4 regions of the Pseudoalteromonas sp. NZS71_1 genome follow, and region 1 is predicted to be linked to each of the others. Evidence: predicted binding sites of a transcription regulator. Region 1 holds the regulator's gene; each other region holds the start of a gene.
The links. Region 1 encodes LexA, which represses DNA repair genes until DNA is damaged. Its sites were predicted from a motif close to TACTGTATNNNNATACAGTA; they were not measured.

Region 1 (8,280 bases):
TTCAAAAGTAGGCCATAAAACCTCGTTAGTCATTGCATTATTGCCTGCGCCTCCAAGCCAAGGTACCGACAATACGCGTGCATAAAAAAGCGCACCAAAAAAGGCCATAAAAAACATAACTTCAGAAAAAATAAACCAGCTCATACCTTGTCTAAAAGAGCGATCCATTTGTGCTGAGTACAAACCTTGGTCCGATTCATTAATTACATTTTTAAACCAGCTAAACAACATATACACAAGTACAGCAATACCGGCATAAAGCAGATAAACCCCGCTACCACCTTCTTTACCTACACTCATAACAGTCAAGCCTGCCCCTACTGCAATAAAAAACAATGCAACAGCACCTACAATAGGCCATGGGCTTTGCTCAGGTACGTAATAATGCTCATATTCTTGATTCATTTTATTTACTCCTAGTTTCACACTAGTTTAAAAAGCTAGTTGTTACTTGCCACCAGCTGTTCACTAATATCAAATACGGTATAAGATAAAGTTAATTCTTCAATATCGCTCGGCAGTGCGGTATCAACATAAAAAAGTAATTTAAATTCAAGTTCTTCCCCTGCTTTTAGAGGTTGCTGATCAAAGCAAAAACAGGCTATTTTGTGTAAATACTTTGCCGCTTTACCTGGTGAGACTGATGGTACAGCCTGCATTACTTTATCTAGGTTGCTGTTATTTTTAGCACTAAACATTACTTCACGCATTGCACCGGGTTTTACCACTACACTGTATTCTTTTGATTTAACTTCAAACGGTGCACCACTTTGTGCGTGAGTAGTAAAGCTAACGCCGACTTCTCGGTTTTGTACTATTTGTGTACTTTGCTCTGCCTGCTCAAGCGAAGGTTTTCCATTAAGCCCTGTTACATCACAAAACACGTCATACAAAGGTACTAAAGCAAAGGCAAAGGCAAACATGCCTATGCAAATAAGTACCAAACGTTTGAGTAGCGGTGCGTGTGTCATTACTTAATTACCGGCGGCGTAGAAAAAGTATGATATGGCGCTGGAGAGTCAACTTCCCACTCAAGCCCTTCTGCCCCTTCCCATACTTTTGCAGGCACTTTATCACCGCCACGCGCGCATTTAATTACCACAGCTACAAACAACAATTGCGATAAACCAAAGGCAAATCCACCAATACTTATGATTGCGTTAAAGTCGGCAAATTGAAGTGCATAATCGGGAATTCGACGCGGCATACCGGCAAGCCCTACAAAATGCATAGGAAAAAACAATACGTTCACACTCACCAGCGATAGCCAAAAATGCCATTTAGCTAGCGTGATATTAAACATATTGCCCGTCCACTTGGGCAGCCAGTAATAGGCCCCCGCCATTATCGAAAATACAGCCCCTGTTACTAATACATAATGAAAATGCGCCACTACAAAATAAGTATCGTGGTACTGAAAGTCAGCAGGTGTAATTGCCAGCATCAACCCCGAAAAGCCACCTAAGGTAAACAGCACAATAAACGCAATACTAAAAAGCATTGGCACTTCAAAAGTTATTGAGCCTTTCCACATTGTGGCAACCCAATTAAATACTTTTACTCCTGTAGGTACCGATATAAGCATGGTCGCGTACATAAAAAACAACTCGCCAGCGACCGGCATCCCAGTGGTAAACATATGATGAGCCCATACAATAAAGCTCAATAGTGCTATGGAGGATGTGGCGTATACCATTGAGGCATAGCCAAAAAGTTTTTTACGAGAAAAGGTAGGTACTATTGTAGATATAATGCCAAAGGCAGGAAGAATCATTATGTATACTTCGGGATGACCAAAAAACCAAAAAATGTGTTGGAACATCACCGGGTCGCCACCGCCTGCGGCATCAAAAAAGCTGGTCGCAAAATACTTATCGGTAAGTACCATAGTGACAGCTCCTGCAAGCACTGGCATTACCGCTATTAATAAAAAGGCAGTAATTAACCACGTCCATACAAATAAGGGCAACTTCATCCATGTCATGCCGGGAGCACGTAAGTTCACTATAGTTACAATCACATTGATTGCGCCCATTATTGAGCTAATCCCCATAATATGTACGGCAAATACAAACAATGCAGTATTGTCATTACTGTATGTTGTAGACAGTGGTGCATAAAAAGTCCAACCAAATGCAGGACCCCCACCAGGCATAAATAACGATGCCAATAGGATTAAAAACGCAAACGGTAAAATCCAAAAGCTCCAGTTATTCATTCTTGGCAATGCCATATCTGGCGCGCCAATCATGAGTGGTATCATCCAGTTAGCAAGGCCTGTAAAGGCCGGCATAACCGCACCAAACACCATAATTAAACCATGCACTGTGGTCATTTGATTAAAAAAGTGAGGATCGACCAACTGTAAACCTGGTTGAAATAATTCAGCTCTGATCACCATGGCCATTCCACCACCAATTAAGAACATGGTCAGCGAAAAAATTAAATATAAACTACCTATATCTTTATGATTAGTTGTGTAAAGCCAGCGTTTAAAACCTTTAGCTGGGTGATGAGCATGATGAGCTTCATTGGCGTTAGGTTGTTCTACTATGCTACTCATTAGTTCGCCTCCACTTTGGCATCAAGTGCTGCCTGTATTTGACTCGGTTGAATAACATCACCCGTATCATTACCCCACGCATTACGTTTATAAGTAATAACCGCTGCTAATTGCTTTATAGATAACTGTTTGGCAAATGCTTGCATTGCCGTACCGGGTCGCCCATGGATAACTACATCAATGTGATCTTTTATATCGCCAAGCACTATAGGGCTGCCTTTAAGTGCAGGAAATACACCCGGTAACCCCATGCCAGTAGGCTGATGACATGCAGCACAATTGGCCATATATACTTGTTCGCCTAAAGTCATTAATTCTTCTTTTGGGAGGGTTTTATCAAGTAATGCGGCATCTGCTAATGCTGCTTTTTGTTTAGCTTGCTTTGCATCTGCAAGCCACGTTTTAAAATCAGCCTCAGATTTAGCGACCACCACAACGGGCATAAAGCCATGATCTTTACCACACAACTCAGCACATTGGCCTCGGTAAGTACCTTCTTCGTTTATGTTCGTCCATGTTTCGTTTATAAAGCCGGGATTCGCATCTTTTTTAACTGCAAAATCAGGTACCCACCAAGAGTGAATAACATCGTCAGAAGTCATTAAAAATCGTACTTTTTGATTTATTGGCAGTACGAGAGGTTTATCAACCTCAAGTAAGTAGTTAGGATTTTTATCTGCAAGATTCGCTATTTCATCTTGCGGGGTAGATAAAATAGAGTAGAACTCTACATCTTCACCCATATATTCATAATGCCATTTCCATTGCGAGCCTGTAATTTTAATAGTGAGATCAGCTTTGCTGGCATCTTCCATTGCAATTAGGGTTTTAGTGGCTGGTACTGCCATAGCAATTAAAATAACAAACGGGATTGCAGTCCAAAGTATTTCTACTTTAGTGCTTTCGTGAAATTGGGCAGGTACAGCCCCTTTAGATTTACGGTGATGAATAAGTGCCCAAAACATAATTGCGAACACTATCACCCCAATCACACAACATATTATAAATATGGTCATGTGCAGCTGATATACATTATTGCTTATATCGGTTACGCCTTTGCGCATATTGTATTGGCTGTTAGCCAAAACTGGGTGCGAAAAAACACATAATATAAGCCACAAGGTAGAGGTCAGTTTACCCATGTGACGGCTCCTTTGATGCTATTGCGAATGCAAAGCGAAGAGGCATACGGCTTAAACGCCAATTCGTTATTTTTATTTTTTTAGTCAATCTCATTTAATATTGATTGGTTTTGCTGCGCCAACAACGGGTTTGTGTATATTGTGTGTTCTCAAAACTAAAAAGCTGTGAGTTATTATTAGCTCAGCACATTAATAATTAGCTAAAAAATGAACAACAAGCAAGTTTTAGTATAAAAAACAATCAGGTGATATTGAGTAATTAATAAAAAATCAGTAACCAACTAGGTAACAGTAAGTTCAAAAGATGAGCAAAACAAAGGGGTTTAACGTATTCGGAGGGGGAAAATATAAGTGCAAAAAAGTTTACAGCTTAAATTGTCAGTGAGCTATTTATGCCCTATTTTTAGTGCGAATTTAAAACAAAAAATGCGTACTAATTAGTACGCATTTATAAAACTGCTTGTTTAAAAGCTATTTTTAAAGTCACATCCAATCAGCGTTTCTTATAACGCCAACGGCTAAGCCTTCAATATTAAAAGACTCATTCTCAAGATCTACTTCAATAGATTCAAAATCGTCGTTTTCAGCATGAAGTAATACTTTACGACCCGCTTTCTCAAGACGTTTTACAGTTACGTCTTCGTCTAGGCGGGCAACAACAACTTGCCCATTTTCAGCGGTTTGAGTACGATGTACAGCAAGTAAATCACCATCCATAATACCAATATCTTTCATGCTCATACCGTTAACGCGTAGTAAAAAATCTGCAGCCGGTTTAAACATTAATGGATCGATTTTGCAGTGACTTTCAACGTGCTCTTGCGCCAAAATAGGTGAACCAGCAGCAACACGCCCTATAAGCGGTAAACCTAATTGTTCTGGCTCTTCTTCTTCAATTAACTGAATACCACGGCTTGCACCTGGTTTCATTTTAATTGCGCCTTTTTTAGCAAGTGCTTTTAAATGTTCTTCAGCAGCATTGGCACTTTTAAAACCTAATGTTTGCGCTATTTCAGCACGTGTAGGAGGCATACCAGTGTCTTTAATAAAAACTTTAATTAGTTCGAGTATTTGAGCTTGGCGGTTCGTTAATGGTCGCATACAACTGGTTTTCCATACAGTACATTTAACTGTGAGTATATACAGTTAAATAAAAATCGCAAATTTAAATTAAGCCTTAAAATAGCCAAAGTAATTTCACTTGTGTACATTTTAGGGATATAACTAAAGCTAGGTTTATAAATGATTAAAAAAGCAAAGGAGTCATTATGAGTATTTGGTACCAGCCCATCACTTTAGAGCTGTGCAAGCAGTTAGAACAAGGCATTGATGGCCAAGGAACATTAATGAAAACCATGGGAATAGAAGTCACTGAAATTGGTGATAATTACTTAGTAGCCACTATGCCGGCAATTCCTGAGCATCATAACCCAATGGGCATGGTTCACGGCGGTGCTAACGTTGTACTTGCCGAAACAGTTGCCAGCTATGCAGCTAACTTTGTTGTCGATTTTACAAAATTTTACTGCGTGGGGCAGGAAATTAGCGCAAGTCATTTAAAAGCATCTCGCAACGACACTTTAACAGCAACGGCAAGAGCGTTTCATATTGGCAAACGTAGTTCAGTGTGGGAAATAAAAATTACAAATAGCCGCAATGAGCTGTGCTGCGTATCAAAAATGACCGCAGCAGTCGTAGAGCGAAGATAGTTACTTTTCGATTGGGTAAATTGTAATTTCCATACCCGCACCAATCGCAGATATACGTAGTAATGTATCTGCATCTAAGGCTTGATTAAAGCACTTAGGGGAAGTGCCCGATTCAAAACCAATATCAAACGTTCTACGTGAACAGCTTAACCATTGCTTTAGCGCGTTACGCGAACACGATTCAATAAGCTCACATATATGGTTTATTGCTTTGTCAGGCGTGTTTACTACACCTGTTGCTTCAATACGCGCTAATTGACGGTATTCGTCTTTGTCATAATGTAAAATCGTCGCGACTTTTTTCAAGTCTGCCACTAGCAAACTAATATCTTGCTTTGATTCAAGCTCAAGATCTACATTTAAAAATTGAATTTCCGACATCGTTTCGTATTTATCCTCTAATAATTTCATTGCAAACTTTAACGCAGTTTTACCGTTATACCAAATCAACTATGCTCTATTAACCACTTTATATAGATATTTCGCAGCTTTTAAGTATTTTTTAGCGTTTAAAGCTAGCTGGATATCAAACACTCAGCTCAATTAAACAAATAATTCATGTTAGCAATTTAAGTGTAATCTTTTTTATTTTTAAATGATTACAGTAAGCTATAGTTTAAACTGCGACAAAATGTCGCAGTAACTAATCCCATTAATGTAATAAACTAGCCTCTAAAAATAATAAGACTAAAACATGAATAAAAAAATATTTAAGTATGCTCGCAAGTTACATAAATGGCTCGGTTATTTGCTCACATTACAAATTTTAGCTTGGCTATTAGGCGGTTTAGTCATGAGCGCTATTCCTCTTGATAAAGTTCATGGGGAGCATCTTGCAACACGTACTCTTAATAACCCATTTACGCAGGCTGATTATGTTGCCTCCCTTAACGATATTGCATCTCAGGTGGTTAATCCAACACAAATAATTTTTGAGAACTTTTTAACCACACCTATAATTACAGTAATAAATAAAGATGAACAGCAAAGCTTTAACGGTATAACAGGCCGACCTTTTGAGCCGCCAACTAAAATACAAATTACCGCAAATGCTAAAGCACACTTACTTATTGATGCTCAAGTGACAAGCGCTGTACTGCTAAAGCAAGGTATGCGAGAAGTTGGATATAAAACCAATGTTTGGCAGGTACAATTTGACGACACATTTAACACAACACTGTACTTGTCAGAAAATAACGGCAGAGTTGTCACCGTTCGCAGCACACTATGGCGAATTTTCGACTTTTTTTGGATGTTACATATTATGGATTACGATGAGCGAGAGGATTTTAATAATCCGCTGCTTATTAGTTTTGCAGCAACCAGCGTACTTTTTTGCCTAAGTGGAATATTACTACTTATGCAAAACATACGACTAAAACGATTTATCCGAATTAAAAGTAAGAATAAATCAAAGTAGTCATATTGGTTTTTAAGAACTAGCGCACTCTCACCAAAGACTAAATAAGCCCTAGGAAGTACCCAAGGGCAGATTTTATTCCAAGTGTTTAAATCGACTCAAATGTCGCTTTAACATTTCGTTTTCGAAAATCAACTCATCACGCTCATCCAGCAATTGTAAAACTAAAGCTATTGCCGACCAATCTAACGAAAAGTCATGTTGAATACGGGCCGCTTTTTTAACTAAGGTCACTGCCGATACCGTAAATTGCCACTGCGTAACATGCTTCCCCTCAATTGGAACCGCAATATTGTGCTCAACTAGCTCATATAAAATTGCTTCGCTAATATCACTACTCAAACATAGCTCTTTGCTAGTAAGTAAATCATCTTTTTGTGTCACGATAATTTGCATTATGGCTTGCTCCAGTTATTACGGGGATCAAAGTGAGCTTTTTCGGCTAATTCTTCCCAAAGTTTTTTACTGGTATCATCAACAGATGTTGGATTAACAATTTTAAGCACAGCAAATAAATCACCTTTGGCTTTTTTACTCATTAATCCCTTACCTTTAATACGCAAGCGTTGACCAGACTGACTATTAGATGGAATAGTTAATTGGATTTTGCCTGCCAACGTAGGTAAATTTATTTTTGTACCAAGAGCCGCTTCCCATGGTGCAAGAGGGACGACTATATTTAGGTTATGACCTTCAACATCAAATAATGGGTGGGGCACTAAACTAATTTGTAAGTACAAATCGCCATTTTGCCCGTTCGCTGACCCTAATCCGCCTTGCCCTTTTAGTCGAATTCGTTCGCCATTTACTGAACCTGCGGGAATTTTCACTTTAAGTGATTTTTTAATTTCAGAGACACGACCACTACTATCTCGCTGCGGTAACATAAACTCAACAGGCTTAACGGTATCAACTAAAGTCTCTTCAAGAAAAATCGGGAACTCTATTTCCACATCTTGTCCTTTTTGCGCGCGAGCGGCGTTACTTCTGCTCTGCCCGGAACGATTGAATCCACCGGCGCCGCCAAACATTGAATTAACAAAATCAGAAAACTCTTGATCGGTTTGAGGATCGCTTTGCTGATAATTACTTTGCGATGAGGCATTGTTACCACCATAATTACCTTGCTGTTGACGAGCACGATTTTGTTGATGACGACGTAACTCGTCGTATTTAGTGCGTTCTTCTTTGTTATGAATGACTTCGTAAGCTTCTGCTATTTCTTTAAACTTATCTTCTGCTTGAGGCTCTTTGCTTACATCTGGGTGATATTTTCTGGCTAATTTTTTATAAGCTACTTTAACCGCTTTATCGTCTGCATCAGGCGATATTCCGAGCACTGCATAATAATCAACAAATTTCATTTGCAATCCAAATCCCCATATTGAGTAAGCTTTAAGCATACTCCTTAACGTATAATCTTGTGTGGTTAAAATACGATAAATA
Region 2 (8,280 bases), on a different contig from region 1:
CGTTCACTACTTGGTGACGTACATTGCCTTCTTCGTCGATTAAGAATGAACCACGAAATGCAACACCTGCTTCTGGATGCTCAACGTCATACGCTTTACAAATTTCGTGTTTAACATCTGCAACTAGTGCGTATTGAACTTTACCAATACCGCCGTCTGCAACAGCAGTGTTACGCCATGCGTTATGTGAGAATTGTGAATCGATAGAAACACCAATTACTTCTACGCCACGCTTTTGAAACTCTTCAAAACGCTTATCAAATGCAATAAGTTCAGAAGGACATACAAACGTGAAATCTAGTGGGTAAAAGAAGATAACTGCTTTTTTACCTTTAATTGTTTCATGAAGGTTATAGCTATCTACAATTTCACCGTTACCAAGAACAGCTGCAGCGGTAAAGTCTGGTGCCTGGCGGCCTACTAATACACCCATTTTATTCTCCAAATATTTTGAGTTTGTTTTCAATTGCTTTCGCAATGCTGGTACTTATATGGGCGCTAAAAATTAAAAACCAATAGCGCACACATATAATTAATTGGCATTCTAAAGTTATTCACTACAAAAGAACAATCGCATTTAACGATGTGAGCAATCGAAAATAACGAACACTTACAACTTGCATTAATCTGCTTGAATAATAGGTCTATTTTGAAGTGTAAATTGCGTTGTAATTAGATAGAACTTTTGACGTTACTGAAGAAGGGTTAATACATTAAATTGTTTAAAAATTCATATAATGTGGTATTAATTTTTACAGGTACAAAAAAACCTGCAAATGCAGGCTTCTCGTTTAAATTTAATCCATTATATCTGAGGGCATATCGCCTCGGATTTTTTGCCAAATCTCACCTGTTTGATGACCGTATTTACGCATCATCGAAATAGCACCATCGTGCTCTTTATTTTCTGCCAAGATTGTTAAATCTTTATAAAACTGACGAGCAAGTTCACGAGTTCCAGCATCAGAGAAGTAATGACAACCAATCTTTGAATAAAAGCCTCTAAAACCGTTGAGTATTAATACATAAATACGGTTATTACCCGCAACGGCTAATTCATGATGAACTTTGTAATCGTAGTCAGCAAATGCCTGCGCAGTATCTTCTAGCTCATGACTTTGTGATAAAATTTCAATTACACGTTCAGGATTTAACTTAATTGCAGCACGTGTATAAATAGCACTAATATTAGTACGTGCAGATAAAAGCTGATCTGTCAGCTCAGGCATCTTGTCTTCATCTAAGCGCGCTAGTGTTTCAAGAATATTTAAGCCAGACGTTTCCCAAAAGTTATTTACTTTTGTTGGTTTACCATGCTGAATTGTTAACCAACCATCACGTGCTAAACGCTGTAATACTTCTCTCAAGGTCGTTCTTGTTACACCAATTAACTCTGAAAGTTCTCGCTCGGCAGGTAGAATTGAACCTGGAGGGAAATCGCCGTTCCAAATAGATTCAACTATATATTCTTCAGCAAATCCTGCTGGGCTTTTCGCTTTAAAAATTCTCATCCAGTTCCCACTCGAATTAATCAACACTCATCGTTTTACACGAATAACTGACTGATTGTACCAGACGAAGCATAACTAACAAGTAAAGTCAGGTATATTAATAAGCAAATGAGTAGAAATTAAAGATTAATAAATAATAAATAATAAAATTTAGGTTTTTCTAATATAGCTACAATGTATAAATATACAGAGCAATATTCATTGTAGGTACATTGTAATTATTGGTATTTTTTATTTACACCATACCTAGCTTAATCAACTTAAAACACATAAGTACATTAAAAAGGAACACCTATGCAACAGAGCGTTCTAACCGCAACTTTAAAGAATTGATTAGGCAATGTACCATGTAGTATAAGTAAGCGATATAACTAAGCTTATGTATCAATGGGAACTAAGTAGAGCGTCATGTAGCCTCTGCTGAGGCTGCATTGAGTGGTCAATAATTTCATCTTATAAAAAGCGACTTCGGTAGCTTTTTTTTCCTTTTTGTTGCCGCATACATTATCCTAGGTCATAATCTAACGTCTTATTTAAACGCGGAATTTTTATGAACTGGCTTGCCCAATTACCCACCCAACGTACCCCGTGGCTTTTATTTACAGCTATCGTTTTTTTACTTGAAGTGACCGCCCTTTTCTTTCAATACCAAATGGGATTGGCGCCTTGCATAATGTGCATATATCAACGTACAGCCGTACTGGGTCTATTAGGCGCAGGAATCGTAGGTTCGACTAAACCACAGAGCAAAGCAGTTCGTATATTAGCGTATGTAATTTGGGGTGTATCGAGTGTTTGGGGATATTTAATTGCTCGCGAGCATATTGATATGCAAACCACCACAGACCCTTTTGCATTTAGCTGTGAGTTTGAACCAAACTTTCCGTCGTTTATGCCGTTACATGAATGGATACCTAGCTTTTTTCAGGCGACCGGGGATTGTGGAAATATAGATTGGCAGTTTGTTGGTTTGAGCATGCCTGCTTGGATGGAAATTATATTTGGGATTTTCTCACTAACACTATTTATTATAGTTATTGGCCGTTTATTAATTAAAAAGTCGATTTGATATGTTTACATTTTTTTCAAGCCAATTAGATGAGCTTAAACATCTAAAAGTACGCAAGCGCCAAGACGTAATAGCACTTTCTTTAAGTATGTTATCGCCAACTGATAAAGTGTTACTGCGTATTATTAAATTAATATTACTAAGTCCACTATTTTTAATATTCACGGTATTTAAAGGTTGGATATTAATCCCGTTTTTGATACTCGGCGGACTTTGCTACCCACTTTTAACAACACCTATTGAAATCAACTTTGCTAAAAAACACTTAAGCGATGCATTAAAACAATTTAATCAGGGCGCATAGCGCCCTGATTGTTATCTACTGCTATTAAAGTGAAATTTTCCCCTCTAATTTGGCTAATAGTTTTTTACCAATTCCTTTAACTTGCGATAAATCACTAACGCTTTTAAATTCGCCGTTTTCTTCACGGTAATCCACAATTGCCTGCGCTTTTTTCTTACCTATACCCGGTAGCTTAGCAAGCATATCTGCATCAGCATTATTTATACTAATTGTCTCAACTTGAGGCATTTGCTTAGTTACTTCCGATAATTGTGCATATACGGTAGTTGCAGGTAGTAAGCATAATAAGCTTATTATGAATAAATTTTTTAACGTTTTCATCAAACTTGTCCCTATTCTTCTTTTCTTAATTTTGAATGTTGCTCAGGAAAACCAAAAAGTAAGGAACTGAAAAGCTCATCATTTAAAGTGTACCTAAACGCATTATCACTATGATCCGAAATCCTGAAAATGCAGCTGGTACAACAAGTGATTGCTTAACTAAAGTAAAGTTACCGTTTTTTGTCAAATTTAAGACACCTAAAAATTAATACTTCGCGCTTGCAAATTTACGCCCAAACCATTACTGTACATAAAAACAGTAATCTAATGGTTTTTACAAACCACGGTGCCAAGCAATTTTGCAGGAGAAATCATGGCTGTTGTTGTTAAATATGTTGTAGAACGAAACGGAGTCGAGCGTATGACGTTTACTACCAAAAAAGAAGCTGATGCTTATGACAAGATGCTCGATATAGCAGAATCACTTGAGCTAATGCTAGAAAAGGTAGACGTACCGCTTAGTGAGCAACAAATTGAATCACTTGCTTTAGAAATAGCGAAAAGCAAAGATGACTTTATGACCATATTAAAGGGCGGCAAAGATCCAGTTGTTACCAAAGCGCCAGCAAAAAGTAAAAAGTCAGATAACGTTGCATCAATTGAAGATAACAACGATAAAAAAGCAAGTTAACTCGTAGATTGCCCTCTCCTCGGACGGGACAAACTAAATAAAAAAGGGAGCAACTTAGTTGCTCCCTTTTTTATTATACCAATTCGCTTAATTAAGTGATCTATTTTGAGGATGGAAAAACGTGTTGATAGCTAGGCAAAAAATTTGATATTTAGTTGTTCTAAATGATAATTTTTTAACGCCGGTAGCAACACGTTTAGCACCGCAAAATGATTAAGTATTATCGCGGATTGGTATTACTTACTACTCATTTTAAAATGAATAGTAATTGCTATTTAAAGCTCTTTTTCTACTTCATCAAATAAAGCAGTGATATTTTGCTCTGGCTCTTTTGTTACTAAGCTAACAACAACAATTGCGATACTCGCTAAAATAAAGCCAGGTACTATTTCATACATGAAGCTACTTAAACTTTCACCATTAATAGTAAACGGACCATAAATCCAAACAAGCACTGTAAACGCACCTACTAACATACCAGATAAGGCGCCAGCAAAATTCATACGTTTCCAATAAAGGCTAAACAATACAAGTGGTCCAAAAGCAGCACCAAAGCCTGCCCATGCATTACTTACTAGGTCTAAAATAGAGCTATCTCTATCGTACGCTAAATAAATTGCAAACAGGGCAACAAATGCAACGCTAATTCGACCAACAGTAACTAATTCAAAGTCGCTAGCATCTTTACGTAAAAATGTTTTATATAAATCTTCAGTCAATGAACTTGAGCTTACTAGCAATTGCGATGAGATAGTACTCATGATAGCAGCCAAAATTGCAGCTAGTAAAAAGCCAGCAATAAGTGGATGGAACAATAACTCAGAAAGAATTAGGAAAATCGTTTCAGGATCTTCAACTACAATATTATTCTCATAAGTATAAGCAGCACCAAATATACCAGTACCAACAGCACCAAGGGCAGCAACAATCATCCATGTCATACCAATACGGCGAGCTTTAGGCATATCCTTAACACTACGTACCGACATAAAACGAACGATGATATGTGGTTGACCAAAATAACCTAAACCCCATGCCATTGCAGAAATAATACCCAATGCAGAGCCTGCTCCAATCCAGTTAAGCATATCTGGATTTACACTATGTAAAGTAGATTCTAGAGGTTGTTCAAGTAAAGAGTATGCAACAGTAGGCACTAGAATCAGTGCGATGAACATAATACAACCTTGCACGAAATCAGTTAAGCTAACCGCTAAAAAACCACCAAACAAAGTGTATAAAACAACGACACCCGTTGTAATGTATAAACCCACTTCATAACTTAAACCAAATGAGCTTTCAAACAATTTCCCGCCGGCTACAACACCAGATGACGTGTAAAGAGTAAAGAAGACTATAATCACAACAGCTGATACAACACGTAATAAGTTTGACTTATCATTGAAGCGATTTGAGAAGTAATCTGGGATTGTTATAGAGTCATTTGCTTTTTCAGTGTACACACGTAATCTAGGTGCAACTAACAGGTAATTTAACCAAGCACCAATCACCAAACCAATTGCTATCCATGTACTACTAAAACCAGTAACAAACATCGCACCAGGTAGGCCCATTAAAATCCAGCCACTCATGTCAGATGCACCTGCAGATAGTGCAGCAACACTTGGTGATAGATTTCGTCCACCTAACATGTAACCTGATACATCGCCAGTAGATTGCTTATATGCATATAGTCCGATACCCAACATTACAACAAAATATAATGCTAGTGAAATAATCATTCCTGTTTCCAAATTAGCCTCCGCATAATTATTAATAACAGGCTCTTGATCCGAATATTGACTCTTAAAATATTATAATAAAGACACTATTAGGATAAAAACCATTCTCGCTGACTATATCATGCCTAACAATAAAATCTCCAACTTGTTGCTTCCAGCTGATACAAAAATACTCATGTTGAATAATTTTAAAGCGAATTGGTAAAATATAATAAATTAAATAGAAGAAACACCTTAATTTATAATGATAATTTATTAATCATGCAAATATACGTAATGCTATTTTGAATCTTTTGCCATATATTAATACAATACCCAATTACATCACTCTTACGGAACTGTTTATGTATTTTTACGCTGCACGTCAACCGATTTTAGATAGAGATAAAAAACTTATCGGTTATGAGCTTTTATTTCGTGATGGCGTTGATAACGTATTTCCCGATATAGATGGTGACGAAGCAACAACACGACTTATAGAGGGTAGCCAGTTTAATTTTGGTTTAGAAGATTTAACCGACAATAAACCTGCCTATATAAACTTCACCCTAGAAACACTATCAAAGGGTTACCCTACACTACTAGGTAAAGACACTATAGTTGTAGAAATACTTGAAACTATCCAGCCTGGTAAGCGTTTATTAGCTATCGTTAAAGATTTAAAAGATAAAGGTTACACTATTGCTCTTGATGACTATATTCATCAACCTGTATGGCGTCATTTTTACCCATTTATTGATATTATTAAAATAGACTTTTTAGCATCCGATATAGATACAATAAAAACGGTTCTAAACGATTTAAAACCGCACTCACATATTAAGTTACTTGCCGAAAAAGTAGAAACCTATGAAATTTACCAACAAGCTTTAGAGCTTGGGTTTGATTATTTCCAAGGATTTTTCTTCTCAAAACCTGAAATGGTACAAAGTAAGGCTCTACCACCTTCAGAAATGGCATTAGCTGAATTACTTTACGAAACATCAAGTATTGATATGGATCTTAAGAAAATCACTGATGTGTTTGAACGTGATGTAAACCTATCTTATAAATTACTTAGGTATTCAAATTCTGCCGCATTTGCAAGACGCGCAGAAATAAGTACCATTAAGCAAGCTCTTATAGTGCTTGGCGCCAACGAAATTAAAAAGCTATTGTCACTACTGTTTGCAGCACAAGTATCAGCAGATAAACCTGTAGAGCTAATTAGGCTATCGCTTACGCGCGCTCGATTTGCTGAATTGCTCGCTATATCCCATGGGCAGTTTAAAGATACCGGCATGGCATTTTTAACCGGTATGATGTCGCTTATGGATGCTATTTTAGATGAGAGTATGGAAAGCGTCATGAAAAAGCTTCCACTTTCTAATGATATAAAAGCAGCGCTATTAAACGATGAAGGCTTGCTAGCAAAATATTTAAACTTAGTTAAATACTACGAACAAGCAAACTGGTCAGCTGCAAACGAGCTAACGAAAGAGCTAAATCTAGGTGAAAAAGTTCCCGATGCTTATCATGAAGCGCTAGCTTGGGTTAATGAACAAATGCAGTTAGTAGTGAACGAAAAATAAACTACCTGAACTCTGGTTAAGATATTTAAATTTATTTTTCTCTAGCCAGAGATTTTCAGTGAAAACAAGGCGAACTTACGCGTCAATAGTTGGCCTATTGCAAGTAAATTCAACGTAGTTAGCGCTGAAAATAGCTGCTCGAGATAGATTTATTATCCAGAGTTCAGGTTAAATATATAAACAGCAAATAAAAACGCCAGCATTTAGCTGGCGTTTTTATGAGTGGCTTTTTAATTATAAACTTTCTAAAAAGTCTTCATCAAAATCAGCTGGCTCTTCTTTTATAGGTGGGTTGCCATCGTACAGCTCATAAATTTGACGCTGGAAGTAAATATCTTTTACAAATAAGTACGGATCAAGTGAATCATTTAATAACCCTTCTTGTGGGATTAATGATGCACGAGCTTCTACCGCTTTTAAAACAAACACTAGAATAGTTTGTGGAGTCGTTAGGGCAACTTCAGGCAATACAAAGTTGTCGACTACATCACCGGTCAGGTTACGTGCTGTTGTAGGACCCATGCCTGGTAGCATTAAATAAGCGCCATCACCCACGCCCCATACACCTAACGTTTGTCCAAAGTCTTCATCTACAATTTCAAGACCAAGTGAACTGGCAACATCAAAAATACCAAAAATACCAACCGTAGAGTTAACTAAAAAACGCGCTAAGCTCACACTTGCATTACCCGGCTTACCTTGCAAACCCGCATTAATCATATCGACAGGTGCTGTAATATTACCTGTAAAATTAACAATACCGTTTCTTACCGGTACAGGCGTTACTTCAACATAACCTACAGCAACTGGGCGCAATAAATAAGCATCCAGTACATCCATATTAAAGTCATATAATGGACGATTAATACTTTGCAGCGGATCTCTGTCATCTACTTTGCTTTGTGGTACTTGAGCACACCCGGCTAGTATCAATAAACATAAAAAAGTAAAACTGTGTTTTAACATCTAACGTCCTTAAGGTATTAATGTATCAATTTGAAGTTGGTAGTCACTTACACTTTCACGCTTTAACGACTCTGAATGACCTTCTAGCTCACCAGAACTTGGCATAACCGAGTCATCTATAGAAATACGCGCCGAAATAATAATATTTTCTGCACTAGATAAGTT
Region 3 (8,280 bases), on a different contig from region 1:
AAAGTTAGTATCTGAAGAATTAACACCATCAAAAGTAGTCTGTGTTGGTCGAAACTATACCGCACATATTGCAGAGCTAAACAACGAAACACCAGATCAAATGGTTTTATTTAACAAACCAAATAGCGCGATTACAAATACGTTATTTGCGGCTCATAACGGCGATACACTGCATTATGAAACCGAGCTATGTTTTGTAGTTAAAAATAAAAAATTTGTAGGGGTTGGACTCGGCCTTGATTTAACTAAGCGTACTGTGCAAAGTAAATTAAAAAATAAAGGACTTCCATGGGAGCGCGCTAAAGCGTTCGACGGCTCTGTAATTTTAACTGATTTTGTAGCGCTAACTGATGCAATGAAACACTTTACGTTTGAACTTAAAATTAATAATGAAGTGATTCAGCGAGGTGATACTCATTTTATGCTACATAATCCTGACTCGATTTTACAAGAGGTTAGTGAATTTATGAGCCTCGAGGACGGTGATGTAGTAATGACAGGCACACCTTCGGGCGTAGGTGAGGTAACGGCTAAAAGTATTTTTGCTGTTGCACTTTATGCTAACGATCAGTGTTTACTTGAGCATCAGTGGAAAGTAAGTAAAAATTAATGACTTGCTGTTGGTAGTGTTTATCAAAGTCGGTAAAGGTAGTTTTAAGCCAAGCATGCTGACTTTGTTGGTACTCAGGTGATTGTAGTACGTTGTTTTTTAGTGAACGGTTAATTTTTTTAAGCGCTTGCTCTGCAAAATTATTGGGGGCGTTAGCCGCACAGCCTATTGCTCCTCTTATAAATTGAACATCATTTTCTTCTATTGGTACACTCTCTATATTCGTATATTCTCCTTGTTTATTAAAGTAATCGGCCATAAACGGGTAATCAATTGAGTAGTCTAAAAAGCCGTGACTCAAGCGTGCTATAACAGCCTGACTTTCGTTCTCACTGCTCCAACTTAACGACGACTCTTTATCTCGTTTTGTATTTTCAATAATTGTATTAATTTTAGTTGTAAATTTACGTGCAGCAGCTTGCCCGTATACGTATTGCGGGTCGGTTAATAAATTAATAAGGTGAATAGGCGAGCCGTGCTTTTCTTCTAATTTGGGCTTTAGCTCTTTAGTCGTGATAATTGAAAATGGGGGATATACCGTTGTTGGATTTGAGTAGTTAAGTAGTTGGTTATTATGTTTTTTATAAATAACACACGGGAAGCATACGTTTTTTCCTTCACTTAAATATTTATTTATACGCTGCTGAGGGACAATTAAGCGGGTATGTTTTACATCTGTTATGGTTCTAATGAGTTGCTCGGTTAGGTTGTCGCAAATACCGCCTTGTGGTGCACTTTCGCTTTTAGCTATATGAAAAGGGGGCGTGTAACTTTGCAGCCAAATAATTTCTTCTAGAGGCTGTAATTTTTGTTCAACAGCATGCGCGTTAAATACAATTAATAGACAAAATGCATAGTATCCGTTTCTCAGCATTGATAAGTGTTCGTTGAATTAAGAAAACTTAATTAAAGTATAGTGTTGGTTGTAGTAGGGTCAAATATTTTAGTTAAAAGCAGCCTTGTTCAAGGCTGCTTTTAACTGGTACATGCTTAATAAGGCATAGGATAGTTTTTAAATATAGTGTTAATCTCACTAAGAATTTCGTCGTTTAACGTGATGTTAAATGCATCAATATCTTCTTTTAATTGGGCTATGCTTGTTGCACCAATAATTGAAGAGGTTACGCCATCTACTTGGTTACACCATGCGAGTGCTAGTTGTGCTGGAGTAATATTGTTTGCATGAGCCAGCTCAACATACTGCTTAGTGGCTTGCTCTGCATTTGGTGTATCTCTAAAAATACCGTTGCGCTGCATGAAGGTCCAACGAGAACCTTCTGGGCGAGCACCGTTTAGGTATTTACCCGTTAATAAACCAGCCGCTAAAGGCGACCACGGTAAGTAGGCAATATCTTCGTGTACACATTGCTCTATTAAATACGGCCAGTCTTTAGCGTGCGCTAAACTAAACTCATTTTGAATAGATACCATACGCGGTAAGTTATGCTCTTTGGCCAAACTTAAAAACTGGCTTATACCCCATGGCGTATCGTCAGATAAACCGCAGTGCTTAATTTTACCTGCTTTAACACATTCATTAAGGCCCTCTAGAATATCAAGCATACTAGCTTGCTGCTCTTGTGTATTTACGTCGGTAAATTTAAGAGTGCCGGGCCATTGTCTGCCAAAGTGCGGGGTAGAGCGGTTTGGCCAATGCAGCTGATATAAATCAATATAGTCGGTTTTAAGGCGCTTAAGTGAATCGTCTACGGCTTCTATTACCGTTTGGCGCGTAATATTGCCACCATCACGTACCCACGATAATCCATTGCCTGCAATTTTTGTAGCAAGTACCACATCGCTGCGCTTTTGCTGATTACGCGATAGCCAATCGCCAATAATTTCCTCAGTTTTACCATAGGTCTCTGGAGAGGGCGGTACTGCATACATTTCGGCTGTATCAATAAAGTTTACGCCTTGCTCTAACGCGTAGGCTATTTGTTCATCAGCATCGCTTTGAGTATTTTGTTTACCCCAAGTCATACTGCCTAAACATACTCTTGAAACGTTAATACCACTGCTGCCAAGTGGGCTGTATTGCATGAGAATTCCTTATTGCTCGTCTTGAGAGTAGCTAACTAACGCCGATAAAAGAGGCTCTGCAATGAGGGCTTTTTGGCCTGTTTCAAAATCAAACATAACCACTTTTGAAGTGCCTGTTGTTGTTATAGCGTTTTGTGCGTGACTAAATACGGTGTAATTCATAACAAATCGGTCTGTTTTTATATCAGAAATAGTAACACCGACTGTAAGCGTATCTGGGAATGTAACTGGGCGTTTATAACGAATGTTATTTTCGCTTATTACCGGGCCCACGCCATTAGGGCTTATTGTATCGAACAGATTTATTTTATTTAAGAAGTCGATTCGGGCTATTTCAAAGTAACGTAAATACACTACATTATTTACGTGTTGTAGTGCATCCATATCAGCCCACGCTACGGTGATGTCGGTATGGATAGGGTGCTGATCTTTAAACGTTTGCATTATTTATTGGCCCTTAATTTTAAAGTACTTAGATTATCAACATGGGGTTACGAGCTCAAGGTAATTAATGGCATGTTTTTTTATAAGATGATTGTACCTGTTTAATTTTAGGTCTACAGTTAAATAACACAGACAAACACAGACAAACACAAACACACACAAAGGTAAAAATATGCAGAATATAATTAATTGGTCCTTAGCTTGTTTGGTTTTTATAGCCTCTTTTACCTGTTACGCGATGGGGAATGAATCTGGCGCTATCATTTTAATGTTGGCAGGATTTTTATTTGAGGTTATGTATTGGCTACGTGGTTATAAGAGATCAGAGGACAATAAACACTTTTTTTAATCGTTAACTAGGGCCTGTTGACCTTTCAGGATTAAAATTTGTTCAATCTAGGGGCTATTTAATCGCGGCGCGAGGTTTGTGACCTAGTGGGCTAAGTAAAAACCGAGCAACAAAGAGTAAATTGCCCCTAGGCAGAACCCTTCGGGCAGCGTATGTTTGGCATTTTTGCTACGTTATCGCCTATTTATGGGGAATAACCACACTACATAGGCTCTGCCTTGCCTAAATACCAAACATACTGCTGCAAATTTAACCTCGAAAGATAAACAGGCCCTAGGCTTGCTTATCACATTTGATTCTATAATAATGACTGTATAAATAACCAGTTATTGTTGTTGTGGTGATGAAGAAGTTTATTCACATAGACATGGATTGCTTTTATGCAGCAGTAGAAATGCGAGATAATCCAAAACTTGCATGTGTACCGCTTGCTATTGGAGGCAATAGCCGACGAGGCGTGCTCTCAACCGCTAACTATATAGCTAGAGAATATGGCGTGCGATCGGCTATGTCGAACTATCATGCTAAACAATTATGCCCCGATTTAGTTATTGTCCCAGGGCGCATGGCTGTATACAAAGAAGCTTCAAATAAAATACGTGAAGTATTTAGCCGCTACACAGATTTAGTTGAACCTCTTTCTTTAGACGAAGCCTACCTAGATGTAACAGACAGCACCGCTTGTAAAGGCAGTGCTACACTTATTGCACAGCAAATAAGAGCCGATATTTACAATGCCACCGGGCTCACTGCATCAGCAGGCATTGCACCGATTAAATTTATTGCCAAAATAGCCAGCGACGAAAAAAAACCGAATGGTCAATTTGTCGTTTTGCCTCATGAGGTTGATGACTTTTTAGCGCAATTACCGCTGGGGAAAATTCCGGGGGTGGGTAAAGTAACGCTCGAAAAGCTAAATTTAAAAGGCTTATATACCGGCAAGGATGTACGTGAAAAAGGCGTTAACTGGATGCAGCAACATGTGGGTAATTTTGGTGTGTCGCTTTATCAAAAATGTGCAGGTGAATATGTTGGTAAAGTATCAACAGATCGCATCAGAAAGTCGCTGAGTGTTGAGCATACCTACGAATACAACAAAACAAGTTTGCAAGAGTGCTTAGATGAGCTGCCAAAATTGTTAGACGAATTAGTTTTAAGGCTTAATAAACAGCAATTACAAAACCGTATTAATAAGCTGAGTGTTAAAGTGAAGTTTGCAAATTTTGTAGTGACCTCAGCCGATCAGGCATACCACGAGCTAAACACAGAAATATTTATTCAACTCCTTACTAAGGCCTACCAACGAGGGCTACAACAACCTGTAAGATTACTTGGCATAGGCGTTGGTATTAAAAGCGAGCCAGAACAAAACTTTCAACTTAGTATTCTCGATTAAGCTGTAAAGCCTGTAACTCCAAGTTGCCATTTATTGGCAGGTTGTATAATTAGCCCATCGCACCTTGCTGGTCTTCAATATTTAAATCGACGATAATAGGGGCTTATGTTTTCTAACAGGACTTTATTTATGGCATACCCTCAAGCGGCTAGTGCAAGCCTTGAATGCACATCTCATGATGCGCTTATTATTATTAGTGATGACTTTTCTCTATTACCAAATAACTCATTACGTGATGCTATTTTAGACCAAGCAAAAGTTGATTCTCGTATTGGTAAACAAGTTACTTTATTATTGATTGAAAACAAACGCGTTGTACTTGCGCCAACGGGTCCGTTAAATAGAGATTACGACGATGTTCGCCGTTATTTTGATGCTGCTAAATTAGCGATTAACGAAGCAAAAGCGTCGGGTAGTGTTAACCCTGCATTATTTTTACCAAATTTAAATGGCGATAGCCGTTATCAGCATGCTTTAGAAGTTGCTTATTTAGGCGCTTGCCAAGCCTTATGGCAGCCATTAGAAGCGCGTGAATATCACGGTGAAAGTATTGAACCTATTACTCAAATTGGTTTAGTTGGCGCAAGCGAGCAAACAATTAAAGCTGTTAATGCAATTGCTGCGGGCCAATATGCCGCGCGTGACTTATGTGGCACCGAACCTGAGCGTATGGCTCCACCACGTTTTGCTGATTACTGCGTTGATTTATTTAAAGGCTCAAACATTGCGGTTGACGTAATTGATGATATTGCAGCTATTGATAAAAACTACCCAATGCTAAGCACTGTTGCTCGTGCATCGTATGCAGTTGAGCGCCATCACCCACGTATTGTTAAGCTTGAATATGTACCAGAGGGCGAAATTACTCGTACACTTATGTTTGTAGGTAAGGGTCTTGTATACGATACAGGCGGTGCAGATTTAAAAGTAGGTGGTCATATGGCAGGCATGAGTCGCGATAAAGGTGGCGCAGCTTCTGTTGCGGGCTTTATGAAAGCCGTTGCGGATTATCAGCCTAAAGGCGTTAAAGTAGTATCGTACTTGGCTGTTGTTCGTAACTCTATTGGCTCGGATTGTTTTGTGCCAGATGAAATTATTACTAGCCGCGAAGGTATCCGTGTACGCATTGGTAATACCGATGCAGAAGGGCGCTTAGCAATGGGCGACCTGCTTAGCGAAATGAAAGATTTAGCTAAAGGCGAAATAAACCCAACGTTATTTACTGTAGCTACATTAACGGGTCACGCGGCACGTGCAATGGGTCCTTACGGTGCGTATGTTGAAAATGGTCCAGCTCGTAGCGCTGGTGTTTCACGTCAAATAGCTGACCTTGGAGATTTGTGGGCCGATGGCGCAGAAGTATCGCGTTCTCGCCGTGAAGATTACGACTTTATTAAACCACGCACGCTAGCAGACGACGTACTCTCGAGCAATAACGCAGCATCTGCAGTTACTGCGCGTGGACATCAGTTCCCTATGGCGTTTATGGCTATTGTTGGTGGGCTTGATAAGCACGGTAACGACTCTGCACAACCTTTGCCTTATGTGCATATGGACATTGCAGGAAGCGGTGTTGAAGGTGGTGATTGGCAGCATGGCAAGCCAACGGCTGCATCAGTAACGAGCTTGTTTGCACGTTACTGTTTGTAAGCTAAAAACTTACATGCAATAAAAAAGCCCTGTTAATTCAGGGCTTTTTGCATTTTATGAGAACGGTATCGATTAATCTAATTTAAAACGATTAACTACGCTCGAAAGCTCTTGGCTACTTTGTTTAAGATTATCGCTGGCATCGGTAAGCTGTTTAGTATTATTTAATGATTGCTCAGTTGATTGAGATAGCTCATTAATACGCAAATTAACCTCGTCGGCAGCTTGAGTTTGCTGCTCTGTGGCGCGTGCGATTTGGCTGTTCATTTCGGTAATAATTGAAACAAGTCGTTCTATTTCATTAAGTGAAGTATTGGCTGATGACGCCTGATCTACGGTAGAAACTGAAAGTGCTTGGCTTGATTTAACTGCTTCTACTGCTGCTTTTGCACCTTCTTGAAGTTTAGTGATCATGGTTTGAATTTCGTCGGTACTTTGGCCTGTACGACTGGCCAGTGTTCTTACTTCATCTGCAACAACAGCAAATCCTCGGCCATGCTCTCCTGCGCGAGCAGCCTCAATGGCAGCATTTAATGCCAGTAAGTTTGTTTGCTCCGAGATGCTTCTTATTACATCAAGTACAGAGCCTATATTATGGCTCTCGTTGGCTAAATCTTCTGTTACACGACTGACTGTTTCTATGTTGCTTGAGAGTGTTTCTATTGCTGTAATTGTTTGCGCAACCACATTTTTACCCGTTGATGCGTTTTGTGCTGCATCTTTAGCTGCTTGCTCTGCGGCTTCGGCGTTACGGCTTACATCATGTATTTGGTGAGTCATTTGCTCCATGGCAGCTGCAACTTGGGTTGAGCTATCGTTTTGAAGCTCAATAAACGAGTGGCTTGTTCTACTTGAATCATCAACTGTATGCGCATGTTCGCTTACATCGTTTGCACTTTGTGATACATGAACAAGAGACTCTCGCATTTTTAAAACAAATAAATTAAATGAGTGTGATAGTTCAGATATTTCATCGTTACCGGATTCATTTAATGTACGAGTTAAATCGCCTTCACCTTGTGAAATATCTTTCATCATATCGGCTGCTAAACGAGTAGGTATTAAAATGCTCTTGCCTATAAAGTAGCTAAGTAAAATAACAGCAATAATCATAATTGTTGCACTGACGACTATTAGATTACGTTGCTCGCTAAATGCTTCGTCAATTGAATCAAGATAAACACCTGAGCCAATAATCCATTGCCATTGATTAAAACCTTTAACAAATGCGATTTTTTCAACTGGTTTTTCTTTACCTGGTTTTGGCCATTTATAAGGAATAAATCCCTCGCCAGAGCGTTTAACTATATTAACCATATCAACAAACAATGCTTTGCCGTCAGGGTCTTTATTATTGGTTAAATCTTTTCCTTCAAGCGCAGGTTTTATAGGATGCATAACCATTTTTGGCTGGTAATTGTTAATCCAAAAGTAATTGGTTTTGTCGTAGCGCAGAGCTCTTATTGCATTAAGTGCTTGCGATTGAGCTTGTTGTTGAGTAAGTGAATTACTTTGCTCAAGGTCATAAAAGTGCTCGATTATACTGTACGCAGTTTCTACTACATTTTGTGTTTTAAGGTACTGCTCGTTTTTAAGAGAGCTATATTGGTGAGTTAGGCTGGCTACACTAAGCGCTATAAGCCCAAATACAACAATAGCTATGAGCAGCGAGAAACGTTGGAATATACTAAAACTACGTAGACTAGGCATACATTTATCCTCAAAAAGTGTGCGCTTTAGCGCATAGAATAAGCGTAGCTAAAAAAAGAGTTTAATCTAGGCTTAACG
Region 4 (8,280 bases), on a different contig from region 1:
CCGCAGCAACATCAAGTGCTTCCATAGGCTCTTCAGGATCAGTACCTACGCTTACATAATATTTACCCTCTGCATCAATTGAAGCAATAATGGGCGGAGTATCTTTAGTATCAACTAAATCAGACTCTTCCATTTTAGGTAAATCAACTTTTACACCGTGTGTAATAAGCGGTGCTGTTGCCATAAATATAATAAGTAATACCAACATTACATCAATGTAAGGTACTACATTAATTTCTGCGACCGGACGGCGCTTTTTACGCTGATACATTCGCTTGTGCCTCTATTTGTGTAGCTGCTTGACGGTGTAAAATATTAGCAAACTCTTCCATAAAGTTAATATAGTGAGACTCAAGCTTTTCAACACTATTTGAAAAGCGGTTATAAGCAATAACGGCCGGAATTGCCGCGAATAAACCCATAGCAGTCGCAATAAGTGCCTCTGCTATACCGGGTGCTACCATTTGTAATGTAGCTTGCTTAACTTCACCTAGTGCAATAAAGGCATTCATAATACCCCACACTGTACCAAACAAACCGATGTACGGACTAATAGAACCTACCGTTGCTAAAAACGATAAGCTAGATTCAATTTTTTCAATTTCACGAGAAAGCGCAACACGCATAGAACGATGCGTCCCTTCCATAACAATACTCGCACTTTGAAATGTATTCTTTTTATGACGAGCAAACTCTTTAAAGCCTGAAGTAAATAAGGCTTCAATACCTTGAGACTGACCGCTGCGTGACGATATTTCGTTATACAATTTACTTAGATCAATACCAGACCAAAATTTTTGCTCAAATTTCTTAGCATTTGATAGTGCATCTGATATTGCTTTTTTACGCTGAAATATAATTGTCCACGACATTACAGACATGGCAACTAGCCCTAACATCACTAACTGAACAAGCAAGCTTGCTTCTAAAATTAGGTCTAAAAAATTAAGCCCTGATCCCACGTTAAACTCCTAAGTAATTTCAAAATACGGCAAATTGGTTAATTTGTGTAAATATGACCGTTTATACGGTCAAAAGTTGCATCTAGTGTATCTAGTCCATTTCAAGCTGACAACGGTATTGCTATGAATAGGCAACAAAAAACGTTAAAAAACAGCTTTAGTTGGCATTTCCCTTTGCCTCAGTATTTTATTTAATCTTTTAAATAAACTCGCTAACTATAAATATGCGTAAATATATAAGTAAAACGTCATAAAATGCGCCGTTTATTCAAAATAAGAGCATAAACACTCAAAACCTATAAGCCTTACCTTCACGTAACAGTAAAACTAATACCGAGCCACATCAAAAGAAATTACTTAAGCTATAAATTTCATTAACTTATAAATTTAACGATTAATTAACGCGCAAGATTCAAACAGCAATAAAATTCACCGAATTAGTTTTTCTAATCTGAAAATACAAATTTTCTAGTTTGAACAAAAAGGTGATCTTACGTATTATTCTCCCATACCGAACTAGCGCACTGAATGAGATAGTTTCATTAAGCCAAGTTCTTAGTAATAGGATATTTTATCGTATTACATTGTTTTACTCTTTCTGGATAAAACCAAATTCAGTAAAACATAGTTCCCTGGATTACTTCCTTCAACTTGTTGTTTGCCCGCATTTTTTGCGGGCTTTTTTTTGCCTGCAATTTGGTGCGCTACATATTTTATACCAACCTGCATAAATCTTTGATCAATTTAACGAATTAAATTGCACTATAACGTCGTTAAAAATTTTTTATTTAGAACAACTAGATACAAAAACTTTTGCCTAGTTCTAGCGTAATTTTCTTAACGTTAAGTAGACCCCATATATAAGCAGATTGGTATTATTTATAAACTAATAATTGCCCTACCTATTTTACAATAAGTAATTCGGTTACTAGTTTGAATGGTACGCAGGATAGCTTCGCGAGTCTTAACGCCCTGTGAATTAACAGTTAACTATAAAGCGTATAAGTATTTTGAAATAACATTTGCAACAGTGTGCTGAGGTTTTGGATAAAATACCAGCCGTATAAATATTTGAAATAAAGGGATACTAAGTCAATTACCTGCTGCGCAATAAACCACAGCAAGTAATGTATATGATGAGGCTAGTCTTTTTTAGGAAGTAAACCAAAGTGATGATATGCACTGTCAGACACTATTCGCCCACGCGGAGTACGCTGAATAAATCCTTGCTGAATTAAAAACGGCTCTATTACATCTTCTATTGTTTCACGCTCTTCACCAATAGCTGCAGCTACATTGTCGAGCCCTACTGGGCCGCCCATAAATTTTTCAATTATGGCGAGTAAATATTTGCGATCCATATAATCAAAACCACTTTTATCTACGTCAATCATATCAAGCGCTTGCTTAGCTACTTCGGCATTTACTGTACCGTCAGATTTTACCTGTGTGTAATCGCGTACACGGCGTAATAAACGGTTTGCAATACGTGGTGTACCACGTGAACGTTGTGCAATTTCGGTTGCGCCATCATCACACATTTCTAAACCAAGATAATGTGCAGAGCGCCCTACTATGTGCGACAAATCTTCTACAGAATAAAACTCTAATCGCTGCACAATACCAAAACGGTCACGTAGTGGCGATGTTAGCGAGCCTGCTCGCGTAGTGGCACCAATAAGTGTAAATGCAGGTAAGTCTAATTTAATAGAACGCGCAGCTGGGCCTTCACCAATCATTATATCAAGCTGGTAGTCTTCCATTGCTGGATACAGTATTTCTTCAACTTGCGGGCTTAGCCTGTGTATTTCATCAATAAACAGTACATCGCCTTCTTCTAAATTAGTAAGTAACGCAGCTAAATCGCCTGCTTTTTCAAGTACAGGGCCGGATGTTGTTTTAATACTTACGTGTAATTCGTTGGCAACGATATTTGCAAGCGTGGTTTTACCAAGCCCTGGTGGGCCAAATATTAATAAATGATCGAGCGCTTCACCACGGGTTCGGGCAGCTTCAATAAAAATTTCCATTTGCTGCTTAACATGAGGCTGGCCTCTGTAGTCGGCTAAAAGTTTTGGTCTTATTGCACGATCTATAGAGTCTTCATTTGTTTTTTCAGTCGCATCAATTAAGCGATCCGCTTCAATCATGGGTTACTCACAACATTGATTTTAAAGATTCTCTAATAAGAACCTCAGTAGACATATCGGGTTTGCTTATCGATTTTACTGCTTTTTGAGCTTGTGGCAATTTATAACCTAATGCAAGCAGTGCCGATACGGCATCATCGGCTGCGTTATTAGCTATTGTCGCATCGCTCATTGGCTCTATTACTGCGCTGTCGCTAAATGGCGTAAATAAATCATTACCCCAATCTTTTAATCTGTCTTTCATTTCGAGTACTAAACGCTCGGCTGTTTTTTTACCTACACCGGGTAATTTAACTAGCGACGTTGAGTCTTCGTTATTTACACAGCTTACAAATTGCTTTGCCGACATGCCCGATAAAATAGCTAAGCCAAGTTTTGGCCCAACGCCGTTTGCTTTTAATAGCTCTCTAAACAAAGCGCGTTCTACTTTATTATTAAAACCAAATAATAACTGAGCATCTTCACGCACTACAAAGTGGGTGTAAACAATCGCGTTTTCACCAATTTTTGGTAAATCGTAAAAACAGGTCATTGGCATTTGTACTTCGTAACCGACACCACTTACTTCGAGTAATATTTCTGGTGGCTGTTTTTCGACTAAAATACCATTTAAGCGGCCTATCATAGTTATTTCCTTAAACGTCCTCTAACGGTTTTGCTTGCGCTACCCGCTAGTTTAATTAAATTTTGTTCTGAGTGAGCGTGGCAAATCGCAATAGCGAGTGCATCAGCTGCATCGGCCTGTGGCGTACCTGGTAGTTTTAAAATATTTTTTACCATGTGTTGCACTTGAGTTTTATCAGCGCCACCGTTACCTACTACTGCTTGCTTAATTTGCCTAGCTGAATATTCAAATACGGGCAAGTCGGCCATTGCAGCACCTACAATAGCAGCGCCTCTAGCTTGGCCAAGCTTTAAAGCAGAATCGGGGTTATGCGCCATAAATACTTTTTCAATGGCAAAGGTTTCTGGCGAAAACTGCTCAATAAGCTGTGTAATGCCTTGATAGATCATTTTAAGCCTAACCGGAAAAGGATGATCGGCTAACTTAATACAACCACTGCCTAAGTATGTAAATTTAGAACCTTGGTGGGCAACAACGCCATATCCGGTCAAACGTGAACCAGGATCGATCCCTAAAATAATGGCCAAACAGCACTCCATTGTTATTATTTTTAAATTACGCTAATAATGCCAGAGCACTGTATAAATTACCAGTACAAAGAAAAACAAAAATGCCCACGTGTTAGGTGGGCATTTGAAGGAGCATGTTAGTTTAAGCTTACCCTAGGGCACGCACTAATCCTTGGGTATTTTGTTTAAGTGTTCGGGCAATCATTAAATAGCCTAAACCAGCCACAAATACACCGCCAGCTACCGGGCCAATAATCCATATATGCGGATGTAACTTACCTGCTAAATCAAACATTTGTTGCTGCACAATTAAAAGCGCTATATCACTAAAAAATGCAGCAACTAAGCCAGCTAAACCGCCGAGTAATAAAAACTCGTACAAGGTCGCGTTTTTAATTAATCGGCTTTTAGCGCCAAGCGTTCGCAGTATTACAATTTCTTGCATACGCTCACCTAAACTAGCTTGCACTTGCGATATAAGTACAAGCGCGCCACACAGCACAACAATTGCAAGTACAAAGCCAATGGCGAGTGATACTTGCGAAATAGTTGTTTGTATTTGCTTAACAAAGTTATCAATATCAATCGCTGTAATAGTAGGGTAAGTACGCAATAACTGGCTAAAATCACGCTTTTGATCTGGGTTTATACGTACCGACGAAATATACGTTGCCGGAAAATCTGCAAGTACATCTGGGCTTAAAATAATAAAAAAGTTAGGTTTAAGCGTGGCCCAATTAACTTTGCGCACACTGGTGATTTTAGCGTCGAACGACTGCGAACCAATTAAAAATGTAAGCGTATCGCCTATCTCAACATCTAAACGCTCAAGCATCGACTCCTCTACTGAGGCTTCAGCCATCGCATTTTCACCAAACCACGTGCCTTGTGTTACTTCATTTTGGTCAGGCACATCTTTAAGCCATGTAAGGTTTAGCTCGCGGCCAATACCTGCACGTGCTTCTTCGTCTTTTTTCTCGTTGTCTTGCAGCGATACAGAACGTGCTACCAACTCGCCGTTTACCGCATTTACGCGTCCACGAATAGTGGGATAAAACTCTGATACCTGAATATCTTTTTGTGCTAAATACTCATTAATTGGCTCAAGCTCATTTTGCGTAATATTAACTAAAAACGCATTAGGCGCATCGGCAGGAAGTTGCGACTGCCAATCAGATATCATGTCGTTTTTAAGTACCACTAAAAACAGCAGTAATTTAATCGCTAACGAAAAACTAATTAACTGTACCGCGTTCACATTTGCACGCTTTTGAATAGATGCAATTGCAAGCGACCAACTGTTACCTGGCTTAAGCCCTAATTTTCGACCGCCACCAAATATTAATTTAGATATCAAAAACAACACACCAATTAGCGCAAGCGTTGAGGCAAACAAAATAAGCGTTATTTTTATGTTGTTACTAAATAACCACATTAATAAAAACACGGTTAGCGCACTCATGCCTAAATGCACACGACTTACTGCCAACTTGTCACCTAAGTTACGGCGCAGCACTCTAAGCGGTGGAATATCAAATAAATCAAATAACGGTTTAATAGAAAACATAACGGCACAAATTACGCCAGTACTTATAGCCACCAGCCAAGGTTTAAAGCCACCTAAAGGTAGCTCTGTGCCCATACTTTTTGATAAGTAACTTGTTGCTATTTCTTGCAAGCCATAACCAATTAACAGCCCAATACTTACCGCCATTGCACATACAAGCAATAAATGGAGCATGTATATTTTGCGGATCATTGAACGGCTACCGCCTAGCGTTTTCATCATCGCTACTGGATCGTATTGGCGTTCACAATAACGTTTTGCTGAAACGGCTATAGCCACTGCGGCTAAAATAATACCCAATAAGCCAGCGAGCAATAAAAAGCTCTCTGCGCGGTTTAAACTATTTGAAATAGGTGATTGACGGTCTTTAACGCCGTACCATTGTTGGTTTTCTTTCATTTGTGGTTTGAGCCACTCGTAAAAGCTATTTATATCGGCCTCACTACCTGCATAAAGTTGGCGATAATAAACACGACTACCCGGCTGCACAACTTCGGTTTTTGCCACGTCGTCAATATTAATAAGCACGCGGCGGCTGCTCGAAAATACATTAAATGGCGCATCGGGCTCTTCTACAATAACTTTTGAAACATTAAATAATGCAGCGCCAAGCTCTACTTGCGCGCCTATATCAATATTTAAACTGTAAAATACTGATTCACTTAGCCACACATTACCAGACGTTGGTCCGCTATTAGCAACCTTAGTTTCACCTGTTAAGGTATCCTTAACTTTTAACTGCCCTTTTAACGGGTACGCATTAGATGCCGCTTTTACTGAGCTAAACTGCATTTCATCATCGGCAAACAACATAGTGTCGAAGTACACCATTTGCGCCGTTTTTAAATTTTGGCTCTGTGCTTTAGTAATAAAAGCAGTGTCGAGAACATGATCGCTTGCAAGTACACGGTCTGCTGCAATAAAAGCACTGCTTTTTTGCGCAATACTTTGCCCTATTCGCTCAGTAACCATAGACAGTGTAAGCACGGTTAAAACAGCAAGGGCGATAGCTGCGCTTATAACTGTTAGCTCACCACGGCGAAATTCTCGCGAAAATAACTTAAGCGCTAACTTAACCCACATTAGCAACGTCCTCTACTTGGCTTTTTACCAGTAAGCCAGCTTCTATTTGAATAATGTGCTCACATTTTTGTGCAAGCCCTTCATCGTGAGTAACCAAAATAAGCGTAGTGCCGTGTTGCGTGTTTAAATCAAATAATAACGACTCAATCATTTTACCGTTTTTGCTGTCTAAATTAGCCGAAGGCTCATCAGCAAACAATATTTTAGGCGTACCAATAAATGCTCGCGCAATAGCAACACGCTGTTGTTCACCGCCAGAGAGTTGCGACGGGTAATGGTCAATTCGATGGCTCAAGCCTACTTTTTCAAGTAATGCAATTGCTTGCTCTTTTGCGTCACTTTCACCAGCAAGCTCTGCTGGCAGCATAACGTTTTCTAGTGCAGTTAAGCTTTGTACTAACATGAACGATTGAAACACAAATCCAATTTTAGCCGCGCGCAGTGCAGCACGCTCTTCTTCATCTAAATTGTGTAATGGCTCGCCATCTAAAAATATTTCGCCGCTGCTTGCGGTATCCAGCCCTGCTAATAAACTGAGTAACGTTGATTTACCAGAGCCCGACGTGCCAACAATAGCAACAGACTCGCCATGCTTGACATTAAAGCTGATGTCGCTGAGGATGGGCAGCTCACCTTCAAAGGTAGAGACTACTTTAGACAAACCATTAACCTGAATTATATTTAATTGAGAAAGCGCTGACATATGACTCATTCAATCCTTCGTTTAGTATTCATTTTATTTTTAGTTATCAAACCGCTGAGTGCAGTAGCCGACAACACGATTTTAATACTCGGTGACAGTTTAAGCGCAGCCTACGGACTTCGACAAGAAGAAGGCTGGGTAAAATTGTTACAAGATAAATACGATGACGAACAAGCCGACATTGAACTTATCAACGCCAGTATTAGTGGCGAAACATCTGGTGGAGCCCTACGCCGTTTAGATGCATTGCTTGAGCAATACGAACCCACTCATGTACTTATTGAGCTAGGTGCTAATGACGGTTTACGTGGTTTTCCAGTCAAAAAAATGCAAACTAACTTAACGTCTCTTATTCAAAAAAGCCAAGCAGCTAATGCGATGACCGCCTTAATGGAGATTTACATTCCCCCTAATTACGGTCCGCGTTACAGCAAAATGTTTACAGACACTTTTTCGCGCGTTAGCGAAGAAACAAATGCGCATTTAATGAACTTTTTTATGCTCGATGTTGCTGGTCAACCTGAGCTAATGCAAAACGATAGTTTACACCCTAACAAAAAAGCTCAGCCATTAATACGAGATGAGATGTATGACTCGATCAAAAAGTGGTTAAATAAAGACTAGCCAATTAATACACCGCAAGAGTGCCTTTTTAGGTCTCTTGCGTAATAAACACCCAAA

Region 2: the regulator LexA is predicted to act here: its motif matches at 3,448-3,467, upstream of I6F43_RS03170 (YebG family protein).
Region 3: the regulator LexA is predicted to act here: its motif matches at 3,755-3,774, upstream of dinB (DNA polymerase IV).
Region 4: the regulator LexA is predicted to act here: its motif matches at 4,313-4,332, upstream of ruvC (crossover junction endodeoxyribonuclease RuvC).

Annotation. Positions count from the first base shown of each region.
Region 1 covers NZ_JADYXM010000015.1:73,174-81,453, forward strand. Annotated here, with positions in the region: gene I6F43_RS17255 (cytochrome c oxidase subunit 3) at 1-405, opposite strand, end outside; gene I6F43_RS17260 (cytochrome c oxidase assembly protein) at 441-971, opposite strand; gene ctaD (cytochrome c oxidase subunit I) at 971-2,563, opposite strand; gene coxB (cytochrome c oxidase subunit II) at 2,563-3,705, opposite strand; gene lexA (transcriptional repressor LexA) at 4,189-4,806, opposite strand; gene I6F43_RS17280 (PaaI family thioesterase) at 4,974-5,414, shown strand; gene I6F43_RS17285 (hypothetical protein) at 5,415-5,795, opposite strand; gene I6F43_RS17290 (membrane protein) at 6,109-6,834, shown strand; gene I6F43_RS17295 (chaperone modulator CbpM) at 6,910-7,230, opposite strand; gene I6F43_RS17300 (DnaJ C-terminal domain-containing protein) at 7,230-8,198, opposite strand.
Region 2 covers NZ_JADYXM010000002.1:47,041-55,320, forward strand. Annotated here, with positions in the region: gene I6F43_RS03145 (peroxiredoxin) at 1-433, opposite strand, end outside; gene fadR (fatty acid metabolism transcriptional regulator FadR) at 798-1,511, opposite strand; gene dsbB (disulfide bond formation protein DsbB) at 2,062-2,580, shown strand; gene I6F43_RS03160 (DUF6170 family protein) at 2,582-2,884, shown strand; gene I6F43_RS03165 (ComEA family DNA-binding protein) at 2,909-3,205, opposite strand; gene I6F43_RS03170 (YebG family protein) at 3,519-3,836, shown strand; gene putP (sodium/proline symporter PutP) at 4,112-5,590, opposite strand; gene I6F43_RS03180 (EAL and HDOD domain-containing protein) at 5,923-7,149, shown strand; gene I6F43_RS03185 (MlaA family lipoprotein) at 7,384-8,115, opposite strand; gene ccmI (c-type cytochrome biogenesis protein CcmI) at 8,125-8,280, opposite strand, start outside.
Region 3 covers NZ_JADYXM010000002.1:323,316-331,595, reverse strand. Annotated here, with positions in the region: gene I6F43_RS04360 (fumarylacetoacetate hydrolase family protein) at 1-610, shown strand, start outside; gene I6F43_RS04355 (ABC transporter substrate-binding protein) at 561-1,484, opposite strand; gene I6F43_RS04350 (aldo/keto reductase) at 1,601-2,653, opposite strand; gene I6F43_RS04345 (acyl-CoA thioesterase) at 2,663-3,097, opposite strand; gene dinB (DNA polymerase IV) at 3,790-4,842, shown strand; gene I6F43_RS04335 (M17 family metallopeptidase) at 4,972-6,492, shown strand; gene I6F43_RS04330 (methyl-accepting chemotaxis protein) at 6,565-8,202, opposite strand.
Region 4 covers NZ_JADYXM010000004.1:94,445-102,724, reverse strand. Annotated here, with positions in the region: gene tolR (protein TolR) at 1-271, opposite strand, end outside; gene tolQ (protein TolQ) at 258-962, opposite strand; gene ruvB (Holliday junction branch migration DNA helicase RuvB) at 2,105-3,112, opposite strand; gene ruvA (Holliday junction branch migration protein RuvA) at 3,120-3,737, opposite strand; gene ruvC (crossover junction endodeoxyribonuclease RuvC) at 3,740-4,264, opposite strand; gene I6F43_RS08080 (ABC transporter permease) at 4,395-6,896, opposite strand; gene I6F43_RS08075 (ABC transporter ATP-binding protein) at 6,886-7,599, opposite strand; gene I6F43_RS08070 (arylesterase) at 7,600-8,223, shown strand.